Regions from separate parts of the Blautia caccae genome, predicted to be linked through region 3. Evidence: riboswitches for the same ligand, from Rfam matches in the RefSeq annotation. Region 3 holds a riboswitch; each other region holds the start of a gene.
What was found. A riboswitch is a leader RNA that binds a small molecule or an ion and turns the genes downstream of it on or off. The one in region 3 is predicted to bind cobalamin.
Positions count from the first base shown of each region.

Region 1: another riboswitch for cobalamin. It lies ahead of WMO65_RS09010 (energy-coupling factor ABC transporter permease); the one in region 3 lies ahead of WMO65_RS09645 (DUF2284 domain-containing protein).
Region 2: another riboswitch for cobalamin. It lies ahead of nikB (nickel ABC transporter permease); the one in region 3 lies ahead of WMO65_RS09645 (DUF2284 domain-containing protein).

Region 1 covers NZ_JBBMFP010000006.1:220,303-225,260, reverse strand. The annotation lists gene WMO65_RS09030 (sirohydrochlorin cobaltochelatase) at 1-148, opposite strand, end outside; partial or broken gene WMO65_RS09025 (energy-coupling factor ABC transporter ATP-binding protein) at 422-1,024, opposite strand; gene cbiQ (cobalt ECF transporter T component CbiQ) at 1,021-1,797, opposite strand; gene WMO65_RS09015 (energy-coupling factor ABC transporter substrate-binding protein) at 1,827-2,126, opposite strand; gene WMO65_RS09010 (energy-coupling factor ABC transporter permease) at 2,128-2,874, opposite strand; cobalamin riboswitch at 3,073-3,253, opposite strand; gene hemA (glutamyl-tRNA reductase) at 3,487-4,716, shown strand; gene WMO65_RS09000 (precorrin-2 dehydrogenase/sirohydrochlorin ferrochelatase family protein) at 4,706-4,958, shown strand, end outside.
Region 2 covers NZ_JBBMFP010000016.1:54,362-59,319, reverse strand. The annotation lists gene WMO65_RS17035 (ABC transporter substrate-binding protein) at 1-658, opposite strand, end outside; gene nikC (nickel transporter permease) at 679-1,503, opposite strand; gene nikB (nickel ABC transporter permease) at 1,505-2,443, opposite strand; cobalamin riboswitch at 2,632-2,811, opposite strand; tRNA gene WMO65_RS17020 (tRNA-Tyr) at 3,008-3,089, shown strand; tRNA gene WMO65_RS17015 (tRNA-Leu) at 3,125-3,210, shown strand; gene WMO65_RS17010 (AraC family transcriptional regulator) at 3,623-4,552, shown strand; gene WMO65_RS17005 (glycoside hydrolase family 13 protein) at 4,786-4,958, opposite strand, start outside.
Region 3 covers NZ_JBBMFP010000007.1:132,370-137,327, forward strand. The annotation lists gene WMO65_RS09630 (ECF transporter S component) at 1-454, shown strand, start outside; gene srtB (class B sortase) at 458-1,282, shown strand; gene WMO65_RS09640 (adenosylcobinamide amidohydrolase) at 1,315-2,403, shown strand; cobalamin riboswitch at 2,478-2,668, shown strand; gene WMO65_RS09645 (DUF2284 domain-containing protein) at 3,008-3,559, shown strand; gene WMO65_RS09650 (LacI family DNA-binding transcriptional regulator) at 3,826-4,854, shown strand.

The sequences.
Region 1 (4,958 bases), on a different contig from region 3:
TTTTGCTGGTCCATGCCCGGTAGACAGGGTATTCGGGAAATGCCTGTCTCATGGAATCTTCAATGGCGTCAATGGTGACCTTTCTGGTGTCCTCATGGCTGGTGCCGAAGCTGACTGCCAGGATTGCTTTCTTTGTCTCTGTGTTCACTGGTAATATTCCTCCGTAATGTGTAGTATTCATATTGACATCTGCGATGTATTTTTCCAGAGTCTTCAGATTTTTGGGGACAGGCAGTGTGGGTTTTAAAATGCCCTTCATACACAGACTGTCAAACAGCTCCAGAACAGCAGGCGGTTCCAGGTTCGTCCGGGCGAGGACTGCCTTGTTGCTGAATACATCAGCGGGGGTGCCGTGCATGAGAACCTTTCCCTCATGAAAAAGCATGATCTCATCTGCCCACTCATAAGCATAATTCACATCATGGGTGGCCATGAGAACGGTGATCCCGGCCTCTGTCAGACGATTGACGATGTGGTTGACCATGGTGGTGTGTTTGGGGTCCAGGGCCGCTGCCGGTTCATCTAAAATGATAATATCCGGATGCATAACAAGGATGTCTGCAATCGAGACCTGTTTTTTCTGCCCTCCGCTTAGGGAGTGGGTAGGCTTGTGGCGGAAAGGTGTGATCTCCAGATGATCAATAACCTCCTCCACCTCTTTTTTTGCATCCTCCTCGGACACACCCAGATTCAGGATGCCAAAGGAGATTTCCTGGTATACACTGGCTGAGAAGAGCTGGTTGTCAGGGTCCTGGAATACGATTCCTACCTTGCTGCGCAGTTTTAAGAGTCCCTTCTTGTCATAGGTGACCGGTTCTCCGTCAAAGTACAGGGTACCGGAGGAGGGGCGGTGAATGCCGTTGCAGCATAAAAAGAAAGTGGATTTTCCGGAACCGTTGGAACCCATAAACGCAACTTTTTGTCCGCGTTTGATTTCCAGACTGAGACCGTTTAACGAATGGGAATTTTCATCGTCATAAGAAAAATATAAATTCTCTGCTTTCAGTATAATGTCATTGTTCATGTGAAGAACCTCCTCCAGATCATGATGGAAAATAAAAAGATTTCAAATAAAACAATCCACACAATCACTTTTTTCTTAGGAGGATAGGTTTCATTCAAAACATGGATGGTGCCGTCATAGCAGCGTGCTTCCATGGCACTGTAGAGGGCATTGGAGCGCTTTACTGCCCGAATCATCAAAACAGAGCCAAGGGAGCCGAAGGACTTTAAGCTTGTCCTGTAATCCCTGTTTCCAAGGCGGCTGTTCTGTGATGTGGAAATATAATACGCAGTGTCCAGCAGCACGAAGATGAACCGGTAGATGAGCAGCATAAGCTCGATCATCAGTTTGGGACAGTGGAGCTTTCCCAGTACATTTAAGATGTCCGGCATAGGTGTTGTCATGGACAGAAAATACAGGCAGGAGACTGCGGAAAGTGCCGTCAGGATCAACTGCAGAGCGTAGAGCAGGGCATCCAGACTTCCTGTGAGATATAAGCTCCCGATTGGGATGGCAAACAGGTCCAGCGGTTCGTGCTTTACATTCAGAACAATGGCAATGGTGCTCAGAATCAGGAAAGCCAGCGGCACAGTCATAAAGTGCAGATAGCGGGAAAAAGGGATTCCCCCCTTATAAACGGTGAGAATCCCTGTAACTGCTAAAACAATGCATGCGACCACGATGGAACGACTCATTACACAAAAAAGAAGTGTAATCATCGCAAACGCAAACTTTTCACCGGCATTTTCATATCTAAGCTTGGAAGTATAGCAAAGCTTATCAATGGTTATCATAAGTTACTCCTTTCGCCGGATGAAAAGTATCATTCGCCTTTTCCCAGCTTCTTTCTTTCTACAAAACGTCCCATAAAGAAGGCCAGAATGCCCACTCCGATGGAAGACTGTACGCAGAACAGAAGACTTTCCACTTCGCCCGGAAGCTCGCGGCCAAGCATTTTTTCAAGGAGCGGTTCCGCGATGGGCTGGAAGCCGGAATCCACTTCCTCAACTACCTGGCTGCCGGCATCATCAGAGCCGCCGAATTCTGCATCTTTTAATGCAAAAAGCGGAACAAACGCAATTAAGAGAATCACAACTAATAATCCGATCACTGTTTTTTTCATATTACTTTGCCTCCTTTAAAAAACCGATGGTACGAAGTTCCGGTTTCGCATAGGTTTCAAGACCCATGATAATAAGAACTGTGATGATGCCTTCGATAATTGCCAGAGGTAACTGTGTGGGTGCGAACACCAGCAGGAATTTTCCCATGGCGCCCATGATCGTGGTATCTGCATGATGAGCCAGGGCCATCTGAACAGCAGTAACGCAGTATGTAAATAAATCACCCAGAGTTGCTGCAAGGAAAATGGAAATATGCTTGTTTACCCTGCATTTTTTACATACGAAGAAAATTCCGTAGGATACAAAAGGTCCTGCGATGGCCATGGAAAAAGTATTGGCGCCCAGTGTGGTGAGTCCGCCGTGTGCCAGCAGGATTGCCTGGAAGAGCAGCACGATAATACCCAGAATAGAAACTGCGCTGGGACCGAAAAGGATGGCTCCCAGTCCGGTTCCTGTCATATGGGAACAGCTTCCTGTCACTGACGGGATCTTCAGAGATGAGATAACGAACACGAACGCTCCTGACATTGCCAGCAGGGTGATCAGGTTTCTGTGTTCATTCAGGGTTTTCTTGATGGACATGAATCCTGCGATCAGGAATGGTACGCAGATGACACCCCATGCGATGCAGAACCCTCCGGGAAGATAACCTTCCATGATGTGCATGGCGCTGACGTTGGGCACGATACCAAAGGTCAGTGCGAACATGCTTGCCAGTACAATGATTTTTTTCTGTTTCTTACTCATTTTGTCTTTTCCTCCTTCTGATCGAGTAATAAAGCCTTACCCTTTAACCGGCAAAAGGCCAAAAAGGGTATAAAAAAACCTGGCGGCAGAAATACCGACAGGCCATCAGAAGAACAAACGCGGGGCAGGTGACTTTATACAAAGAATAAATGCCGTATCCGCCTGTTCTTACACAAGGCCATCGTTCGTAACCATTGTGTAAATCGTTTGTGACAGGCAGGTCTTCTGACTCGGGCCTCATCGCTGCATTTTGCCTTCCCAGTTTCCCAGTGACATTATAAAATGCAGCTCTTCCCTCACAGCGGCGTGACCGTGTGAGCTTTTAACTCAACTTTCCTATTCTTCCGCAAAAGCGGACACCTGTGCACACTCAATTCTGTGATTATTGTATCTCCCCGGAAGTTTTTTGTCAATTGAATTCGACAAGAAAAATCAGAAAACTATTATGGCACCAGATCTTCCTGCCGGGTATACGGGGAACAAGATGTTGCACCCGTTTTCATTCTGTGCTAATATGAAAAAACAGCAGGTGCCGTATAAGATTTGGAACAGTCATATTTTATGACCGCGGCATCTAAAAAACGGAAACGAAAGATATGGAGTGTAGGAACTATGAGTATTTCCATGATTGGAATTGATCACAGCAGAGCATCCGTAGATGTCCGGGCCAGATTTTCTTTCACCAAAAAAAATGCGGTGAGCGCTATGGAGCGTCTGAAAGAAGACAGGGACATCTTAGGGTGTATTATTTTGTCGACCTGCAACCGGATGGAGATCTGGGCCAGTGTGCAGGAAGACTGGGAGGGGTCCCTTCTTAGCTTTTTATGCAGAGAAAAAGAAGTTCCCGAGGAGGAATACCGGGAGTATTTTATCACAAGGGAAGGAAGGGAGGCTGTGGAGCATCTGTTTTATCTGACCAGCGGCCTGAAATCCCAGATTCTGGCGGAGGACCAGATCATTACCCAGGTGAAGGACGCACTGACTCTTTCCAGGGATGCCTACTGTACGGACGGTGTGCTGGAGGTGCTTTTTCGGATGGCAGTGACGGCGGCGAAGAAGGTTAAGACAGAAGTGGTATTTTCAAGGGCCAATACCTCTGTCATCCATCAGGCCATTGACAGGCTGGAAAACCAGGGATTTTCCATTCAGGGAAAAACCTGCATGGTCATCGGCAACGGGGAGATGGGAAAGGTGACAGCACTGGCTCTGAAAGAAGCAGGCGCTGATGTGACCGTGACCGTCCGTCAGTACCGGAGCGGCATTGTGACCATTCCCCAGGGGTGTGAGCGTATCAACTACGGCGACAGAATGGAACTGCTGCCAAAATGTGATCTGGTGGTATCCGCCACAGCCAGCCCGAACTGCACCATAACAAAAGAGCTTTTTGAAAACGCAGAGGTTCCCCATCATGTGATACTGATCGACCTGGCTGTGCCAAGAGATATTGACCCGGAGGTGGGAGAGCTGCAGAATGTGACGCTCTATGACATTGACAGCTTCAAGATCGATGCTGCCTCCCCAAGACTCCGGGCCAGCATGCAGAAGGCGGGGGCCATTTTGGATGAGCAGATGTCGGAATTTTATAATTGGTTTTCAGGGCGCGATGTATTTCCGAGAATCCAGGATATCAAGACAGAGGCAGTGGAGGATCTGAACGCGCGGATTCTGAAAATCTTAAAAAAGACGCCCATGGAGGACAGTGACAGGGAAAAACTCCTGAAAGCCATTGACACGGCAGCCGGAAAAGTGGTGAACAAAATGATCTTCGGCCTGCGGGACTCCCTGGAACAGGACGCGTTTATGGAGTGCGTGGCCGGATTGGAGAAGGTTTATGAAGACTGAGAAAAAACTGTTTCCCCTGTATACAGACCTGACACAGAAAAAAGCCGTGGTCATCGGCGGAGGAAAGATCGCTGCCAGAAGGATCACAAGCCTTCTGGGATTTGTGGGGGAGCTGGTGGTGATCGCTCCTCTTGTACAGCCGGAGATCCGGGAGCTTGCAGAGAAGGGGGAGCTTATCTGGAAACAGAAAGAATACCGGCGGGAAGATCTGTATGACGCGGATTTGGCTCTGGCAGCCACAG
Region 2 (4,958 bases), on a different contig from region 3:
CGCAGGAATCTGTGGGGCTGAAAGATTCCACTGCGTAAGGTCCGGTACAGATGGGACCTTCCATGGCAAAGGCGTCCGTATCCGCCTGGGTATCCACAATGAGGAACAGCGGGTCTGCCAGACTTCCCGGCAGGATGGCCACCGGCTCTTTTGTCTTGATAAGCAGGTTCTGTCCGTCCACCTCCATGGATGCAGGCTCAAAGAAGGAGACTGCCCTGTCGCTGAGCTCAAAGGTACGTTCCAAGGATGCTTTCACAAGCTCTGGTGTCATGTCATCCCCATTAGAGAACTTGACTCCCTCACGAATCTTAAACGTCCAGGTGAGCTGGTCCTCGCTGATCTCCCAACTCTCTGCCAGGCAGGGCATGATCTCGCCGTTTTCATCAAAACGCACCAGCGTCTCCCCGACTCCGTATCTGGACACCACCCAGCTGAAATACTGCTCTGTAGGCTCCAGAGTATCCGCAAAGCTTGTAACGCCTATGGTGATCTCACCGCCGTCTCCGCCTGTTTTATCTAAGGCGGAGTTCTCCCCGGAAGCTGCCGTATCCTCTGTATCCGCCTTTTCCCCGGCGCTGTTTCCGCAGCCTGCCAGCAATCCCGCTGCAAGACTTCCCGCCAGCAGGGCACACATGATTTTTCTGTAAAATTGATCCATATCTCTTTTCTCCTTCTGTTTTACTCTTGTTTTGGGTCCAGGATATCCCGGATACTGTCGCCCAGCATATTGAAGACGACCACAACGACTACAATGGCAATGCCGGGATAGATCATCAGCCAGGGGGCTTTGGATATGTAGGTTCTGCCCTCATTGAGCATCAGCCCCCATTCCGGGGTGGGCGCCTGCGCCCCGAATCCCAAAAAGGACAGGGATGCCAACTCCAGCATCATGGTCCCAATATCTGTGGCTGCTGTCACCACCATGGTTGTGATCATGTTGGGGATCACATATTTCATAATTATGCTGCCCCTTTTCGTTCCTGTTACAACAGCCGCCTCAATATACAGGTTCTGTTTGATCTTCAGGACCATACTGCGGGCAAGTCTGGCATATTTTGTCCAGCTCACAGCCGAGATGGCAATAACGGCATTTACCATATTGGGCCCCAGAAGACCTGCTATGGCGATTGCCAGCACCAGACCGGGAAAGGAGATCATCATATCCGCAATCCGCATGATCACAGCGTCCACAGCTCCGCCAAAATATCCCGCCAGAATTCCAAAAGCAGTCCCCACCACAAAGATGACCGCCACCAGACACAGCGTCATGGTCAGGGATGACCTGGTTCCGTATATAACTCTGGAGAGCACGTCCCTCCCCAGCTTGTCGGTTCCCCAGACATAAGTGCTCCCCGGCTCCTTTAGAGAATCACTCATCACAGCATCATAGGGGTCCCGCGGAGCGATCCAGGGCGCAAAGACAGCTATTGCCGCAATTGCCAGGGCCAGAAGAAGAAAGACGGTAAACTGTTTGTTGTTCTTCAAAAATCTTAATACCTTCAAATCACCGCTCCTCCTTTAATCTGGGATCCAGACGGGTATAGGAAAGGTCAACCAGCAGATTGATTCCCATGTAGAGCAGTGCGATCCACAGCACATAGCCCTGTACCAGGGGATAATCCCTGCAGGAAATGGCTTTTACCGCCATACTGCCCATGCCCGGCCAGTTGTAAATGATCTCCACCACTGCGGTTCCTCCCAGAAGACTTCCCAGGGAAAGACCCAGCAGGGTCACCAGCGGCAGCATGGCATTTGGCAGCACATGCTTCCACAGAATTGTTCGCTCCCTGATTCCCCGCATGCGGGCACCCGTCACATAATCCTGGTTCAGTTCCTCCAGAACAGCTATCCTCACCTGTCTTGTGTATTTTGCGGACATGGCAATAGCCAAAGTCACGGCGGGAAGGATCAGGGATTTGAAATCCGTGCTTCCCCCGGAAACGGTTACCCACCGCAGCGTCACACCGAATATACTCAGAAGGATCAGTCCGATCCAGAAGTTCGGAACCGATACTCCAAGGAAGGTCAGCGCCCGCACCAGATAGTCCACCCATTTATTCCGGCAGACTGCTGATAAGATTCCCAGCGGAACGGATATCAGCACCATGATGACCAGAGAAGCCAGCGCCAGTTCCAGTGTGGGCCGGAAACAGGATACCAGTTTGTCCACCACGGGAACCTTCATAGAATAAGAAGTTCCCATATCTCCGGTCATCACTCCCTTCAGCCAGGTTCCGTACTGCACCAGAAACGGTTTGTCGAGTCCCAGTTCAGCCCTTGTCTTTTCCAGAAGTTCCGGCGTGGGCACATTGCCGCACTCTGTTAACATGATCTCCGCCGGATCCCCCGGCGACAGATAGGTGAGTCCAAATGTAAAAAAACTGATCCCCATCAGTACGATCACAATCTGGACCAGCCTTCTGCCTGTGTTTTTCTTGTTCAACCTTTTCACCTCCATTGCTATTAACAGCTCTGAGATATCTGCGGTCCGCATCGCTGCCGGATGCAGCCGCGTTCCTTCTGCGCATCAAAAAAGGACAGCCCGATACACAGACTGTCCCTAACTCTCAAAATTTACCTAAAAAATGCAGAATCCTGCCCTTATTTCAAGAGTTCCCATCAGCCGTGCGAAACATCTTAAAGATATAAGCAGTTCTCCTGACTTCAGTTCAGCGCACCCGGATACCTTCCCGGACTTCTGTCCAGTGGCATAACATCTGAGCGCTCCCTGTCACAGTGGCGGGACCGTACCGGACTTGCACCGGTTTCTCTTTTCATGCTGCAATAGCAACTTATATCCTGTATGATCAATCTCTAAGTCTTTATTATACTTGAATATTTATGGATTGCAACTTTTTATACATCACAATTTGTTATAGATAAAAATTTCCCATCCATTATCTATCCGCTTCATTTCAAATAAATACCGAAAAAGCCCTTGCAATCTGGAAAAAATCTGTTATAATAATATCTTGTCAGAGAGAACTGACATATCTAAATAAAACATGGACGGTTTCCCGAGTGGCCAAAGGGGACAGACTGTAAATCTGCTGCAAATTGCTTCGGTGGTTCGAATCCACCACCGTCCATTTTATCGGATAGGTTCGCCTATCCGATATCTTTTGCCGCAGTGGCGGAACTGGCAGACGCCCGGGACTTAAAATCCCGTGGGTAGTGATACCCGTACCGGTTCGATTCCGGTCTGCGGCAGTAATCAGGAAAGGCTTAAACAAGTAATTGTTTGAGTCTTTTTTGTGTTGTATAACTGCCGCAACAGTGACTACAGAGAAATTACCTATAGTTGCGTACTATATCAAAGCTATTACTGTATGAATTTCATATCCACACCATTTGCATAGAGCAGTGTGGCACAACTATAGTGTAGATCGTGGATTCTGATACGCTTTAGCCCCGTTTCCTTTGTGCCTGTGTCCGTCTCCCGGATACCGCACCAGCAGAACATGGCTCAGGTAAGCGTGGTTCGTTAAATATTAATAATAGATATGTTCCAGATATTTTTTCTATGGTATGATATAAATATAGAATTATACAATACTCGGCTTAAAATGTTGCGACAGCAATTTATATATTGAGTATACTTTGTTTGAAGGGAGGGAGATTTTTGGATTTATTAACCCGTATGGATTTGGCACTCGCGTATGTGGAGAATAACCTGACAGGTGAGATTGATCAAGAAGTGCTGGCACGAATTGCCTGTTGTTCAATTTATAACTTCTCTCGGATGTTTTCATTTATTACCGATATTTCGCTAACGGAATACATTCGCAGAAGGAGGCTGACGATGGCAGCAATGGAACTGCAGCAAGGTGGCAATATCAAAGTGATTGATCTCGCTTTAAAGTATGGTTACGATTCGCCGGTTTCATTTTCACGCGCGTTTCGAACACTCCACGGGGTTACACCGACGGAAGCGCGCGCTGGTGGTGTAACACTTAAAGCATACCCAAGAATTTCTTTCCAAATTTCAGTCAAAGGAGAGAAAAGAATGGATTATCGCATTGAAAACAAAGAGGCATTTCAGGTTTTTGGCTACGAGGGTATTTTTAATACAGATGGAATAGGTGTTAATGCAGATATTCTGCATGATAACGCTGTACACCCAAACAATCCTCATGAGCTTTGGAATCAAAATTACGTGAACGGTGCATATGAAAAACTTGCGGCAGATGCCGGTGATTTACCTCTGTTTGTCAGCCCCGGCTTATGCAAGGTACATGGGGTATGTGATTATAAACAAACGGAACCCGGGACATTCGCATATATGCAGTGTGCATTCAGAAATAAAAACAGCAAGGTTGACGGATATACAGTTGCGAATATACCTGCCAGCACATGGGTAATATTTCCGTCTGAAAAGTTTAAATGGGATAATGTTGTCGAAGTTGTAAATAACTTGCATAAGCGTTTTTTTTCTGAATGGCTTCCTACCGCTGAATATGAGCAGGTGAATGGTATGAACTTTGAGATTTACGGCGGGGATTCCGATATGGGCTACGTTGAACTGTGGTATGCAGTAAAGAAAAAGGTATAGCAAACGTGAATGGGCTGCTCTGCAATATGTGGGGCAGCCCCAGTTCTCTTTAGAAATTAAAACGTGAATTACTTGCAAAATATAAAGTGTTTTTCATTCCATTAATTACTAATAATAGTTAAATCATGCACAGATTATAGTTATCTGCACAGATGATGAAACTGTAATAGTTCGATTCCGGTATGCGACATGATAAAAAGACCGGCACATTCAGCCGGTCTTTTTGTATGCTTTTAATCATTTCTTCTGTCTTTATCCACAACACATTTAATCACCATGGCTCCGTGGGAGGGCACTCTCATCCGCACAACTCCGCCCTTACAGACATGAATCTTCTTAATCAGGCTATAGCCGAAGTCACCGGTCACGATGAGCTGTTTAAAACGCGCTTCCCTGCTCCTGGATA
Region 3 (4,958 bases):
CAGTTTTAAGCCGGTCATGGCGTTTGTGATCATATCGGCAGTGTGTTTTGGGGCGGAGTCCGGATTTTTGGTAGGGGCACTTTCCATGCTGGTGTCAAATATGCTGTTTGGGCAGGGGCCATGGACGCCCTGGCAGATGTTCTCCATGGGCATCATCGGGTTTCTGGCCGGAATACTGTTCCAGAAAGGATGGCTGAAGGCCAGGAAGGTTTCTCTCTGTATCTTTGGTTTCTGGGCAGCCCTGTTTATTTACGGAGGAATCATGAACCCGGTGTCGCTGCTTATGTCCTCCTATGCCATAACGAAGAGGAACCTTCTGGCTATCTATATATCAGGGCTGCCGGTGGACATGGTGCACGGGGCTGCGACGGTTATCTTTCTTCTGCTTGCCAGTAAACCCATGATCGAGAAGCTGGAGAGAATCAAAATAAAATACGGTTTGATTGAGGAGTAGAGTATGACAGAAGAGAAAAGGACGGAAGAGAAAGAAGCGGAAGACATAAAGTCTGCGGATAAAAAGAAAAAAAATAGGATTCTGAATATTGTGATACTGTGTGCGGTATGCATCATCGCCTATGGAGTCTTCAATATGATATCCCTGCAGAAGCAGTATAAACGGGCCGGGGAGGAATATGCCCGGGTGCAGAAGACTGCCGGTATGGATCAGGCAGAGGATGTTCCGGCTGATCCGAAGAAGGATGACGGGGATGCGGATGTTCCGGATGTGCAGGTGGATCTGAAGGCTCTTCAGAAGGAGAATCCGGACACGGTGGCCTGGCTCTATTACCCGGCTCTTGGTATTAACTATCCGGTCATGCAGGATGAGGATAATACATATTATATCAAGCATACATTTTCCGGGGATAAGAACGCGGTGGGAAGTATTTTTCTGGATGCGTACGGAAATAAGGATTTTTCAGATGCAAATACCTTCATCTTCGGCCACAACATGAGGGATGGCTCCATGTTCGGCAGTATGAAGAACATACGGGATGAGGGGACCGTCAAAGAGAACCCGTATTTCTGGATCTATACAGCGGATGGCTGGAGCAGATACCGGATATTCTCCTATCATGATGCCAACGCCACAAAAAAAGATATGGCATTCCAGATCAAGTTTGAAAACGAGCAGGCGCATCAGCAGTTTCTGCAGACCATACTGGACGCTTCAGAAGAGAAGCTGGGTGTGGAAGTGACGATCAAGGATAAAGTGGTGACCCTGGCCACCTGTACCAGTGACGCATCCGTAAGGCTTGTCATTCACGGGGTACGGAAGGATTAAAAAGTATAAGGACGGCGAAAAGGAAAAGATATATGATGCAGGATAAAAGGTTTCTGCCCGGCAAAGGGGATAAACTCTATAGAGATGAAAAATATATTGCCGCGGTTTTCGGAGGAAAAAGGAAGGTTCTGAGCACCTCGCCCCAGAACGGGGGATTGAGGACAGACTTAAAAGCTGTATATAATTATGACGGCGGACAGGAGGGAGAAAAGGAGATACGGCTTGAGGGAGGGACCTATGAAAGTCATATGCGTTATGTCTCTGACAGCATCATAGGTTTGTCAGCGGACTCGTCATCAGGTATTATGACAGCCGCCTCTATGAAAAATGCCTCTTATGTCAGGACACAGTACAGGGATATTGCCGTCAGTGTGATCGCAACAGGCGGTATTGAAGTCAACGGCGGGCGTGCAGGGGACCGGGCATCCTGGTACGAGAAGGACGGGGCCTGGGTGGACCTGGACGGGGAATGCAGGCATACACTGGGAACAATCAATCTTATGATCTTCCTGAATGCGGACCTGACAGACGGAGCCATTGCCAAGGCCCTGATAACCTGTACAGAGGCAAAAACAGCCGCGATTCAGGAGCTGTGCATAGCCAGCAGATATTCCCACGGGCTCGCCACGGGTTCCGGTACAGACGGCACGATCATTGTGGCTGACATGGAGTCTGATTTTAAGATCACGGAGACGGGCGCACACAGCAAAATAGGAGAAATGATAGGATGTGCGGTGAAAGAGGCTGTGATGGAATCCCTGTTTCTGCAGACCGGCGCAGGTGCCAGGATGCAGCACAATGTCTTCCGAAGGCTGGAGAGATTCTGCATAACGGCAGATGCGGCAGCCTCCCGTGCTGTGGAGACGGGCGTCATAGAGCCGTCAGAACAGGCGGATTTTAAGCGGCAGGCAGAAGAGTGGGCCGGCTGCGGAGATGCAGTTTCATGGGCCGCTCTTGAAGCGCATCTGCTGGATGAGAGGGAGTGGGGGATGCTGAAGGAAAGGGAAGTGCTGGATGCGGAGAGGAAGCTTCTGTGTGCATTCGGGATGGACAGTCCCCGTATGGGAGAGGATGCTGTTCTCATGGATCATATTATTTTTGCGATTAAAGAAAGAATATGAGCCGGAAGAATTGACAGATACCGGCCATTGTGCTAAAGTAATCATGTGTATAAATTCCATATCAGCTTGCCAAGTGCATCAGGATTTAGTTTTGCCCTCTTTTAGAAAATCCTGGTGAAAAGGGAATCAGGTGTAAGTCCTGGACGATCCGGTCACTGTGAGCGGGGAGCGAAGCGCATAAGTCCATTGTATAAGAGATTATATGAGAAGGAGCGCCGAACGAAGATCCGTGAGTCAGGAAACCTGCTTGGATGAGTAAAAGGTTGAGACTTCCGAAGAAAGTTTTCCATCCATTATGTTATTTGATATGGAATGCCTGCTTAGAACGTGAACGAAACGGGAACCTGTGTGAGGAATTTATGCATCCATGAAAAGCAGGAGGAGCCCAAGAGACGATTTTGCTTCTATATGTTTTATCCTCCGCACCCCAAATGTATAGATTGGTCTGACATCATCCGCTCATGGGCCTCCTGCAGGTAAAGGAAATAGTGTTAGAAGCTGCTGCGGGATAACTGCCTGTCAGCAGCTTTATTTATGACAGGGACAGCCGGCAGAGCGTCCGTGCGAGACAGACCGGAGGGATTCAGAAGGGAGAATCAGTAATATGCGTGAAGAAGATTTGATTGCAGTCGCTGAGGATGCGGGGTTTGCGAAAGCCGCCGTAATGAACACGGAAGATTTAGAATTTGAACATGAGTTCCGCAAGTTCTGCGAACAGAACGACTGTGGAAATTATGGCAATAACTATGGATGTCCACCCTACTGCGGAACCCCCGAAGAGATGGAGAACAGAGTTATGCAGTACCGCCAGGCGGTAGTTTTCCAGTCCAGAACACCTGTTAACAACATCTTTGATGATGCGGAGACAAAACAAATCAAGAAGATACACACCCGGATGACACTGCGCACAGTAGAAGAACTCAAGAGAAGAGGACTGGATGAGGACGGCATGTTCGTCATGTGCGGACCCTGCAACCTGTGCGACGCATGTAATATGCCGGAAGGAAAACCATGCGTGCAGGAGCAGAATCGTTTTTCCTGTCTGTCTGCGTATTGTATAGATGCGGCGAAGATGGCGAAACACTGCAATATGAATATGCAGTGGAATGGGGATGTGGTTTCGTTTTTTAGTATGTATCTTTTTGATAAAAAATAAGAAATAACGGATTGCAGAGAAGGTCAGATACGGAGCAGTCCGGACTGATAATTATATGAATATTAGATGGTACTTCGTAAATGGAGTACCATTTTTTTAATGTGTTTTGTATCATATCTGCTGATTGAGACAGAGCATTCCCCAAAATTAGTAAATATTCACGAAATTTAATGACAAATTTCGCATATTATAGACAATTGCCAAAAGCGATTGTATAGATTATAATACAATTATTAAACGTGCACGGACACGGTGTAGGAGAAACCATGAAAGTTACAATCCGAGAAGTCGCAGAAGCAGCGAATGTATCAAGAGGGACAGTGGACCGGGCCTTAAATCACAGGCCGGGTGTAAATCCGCAGGTAGCGGAAAGAATCATAAAAATAGCAGATGAGCTGGGGTATAAGCCCGATATGGCAGCCAGAACACTGGCAAATAAAAAGTATACCAAGACAATAGGAGTAATCCTTTGTTCGGAAGGCAATCCCTTTTTTAATGATGTTATCAATGGTGTCAACAACGCACTGGAGGAAATGGGGCACTTTGGAATACAGAATATTGTCAGAAAGATTAAAGGGTTTGACGCAGACCTTTTACTAAAAGAAATAGATGGACTTCTGGCAGAAAAAATATCCGGTCTTGTAATAACTCCGGTTAATTCCCAAAATGTGGCGCAGAAGATTCAGGATTTGGAAGACGCAAATATACCGGTAGTGACTATAAATACAGACATATCCAGTGTAAAACATCTTGCGTATGTGGGGTGCGATTATATAACCAGCGGATGTGTGGCAGGTGAACTGCTGGGTATGATGAGCAATGGATTCGAGGAACATGTCGCCCTGATCATCGGTTCCAGTATGGTCATGGCACAGGAGCAGCGTCTCAGGGGAATAAAGAAAACCCTGAAAAGAGATTACAGTAATATAACAGTGGAAGCAGTTATTGAGAATGACGACGATGACCAGAAATCATATGAACAGGTGAAAGCGCTGCTGAAAGAGAAGCCTGAACTGACTACGATCTGTTTTGCATCAGCAGGTGTGGAGGGTGGTATAAAGGCCGTCCGTGAGTCGGACTGCGGAAGAAAGCTCCGTATAGTAACGTATGACCTTACGGATATTGTGCGGGAAAATTTGAAATCCGGTGTTGTCTCAGCCACCATTTGTCAGGAGCCCTTCAGGCAGGGATTTCTGGGAGTTGAAATTTTAGGGCGTTATCTTTTATATGGCACAAAACCAAAGGAATCTACAATAAAGACGCATATATTTATAGCAACAAAATATAACTTATGAAAATTTCTCTTTATCCGATCAAGGGTAAAGAGAAAAAATTTAACCTTTATCGTGCACGGACACGAAAGAAAAGATTAGTTTTAAGCGTATGCTTTTACTAATAA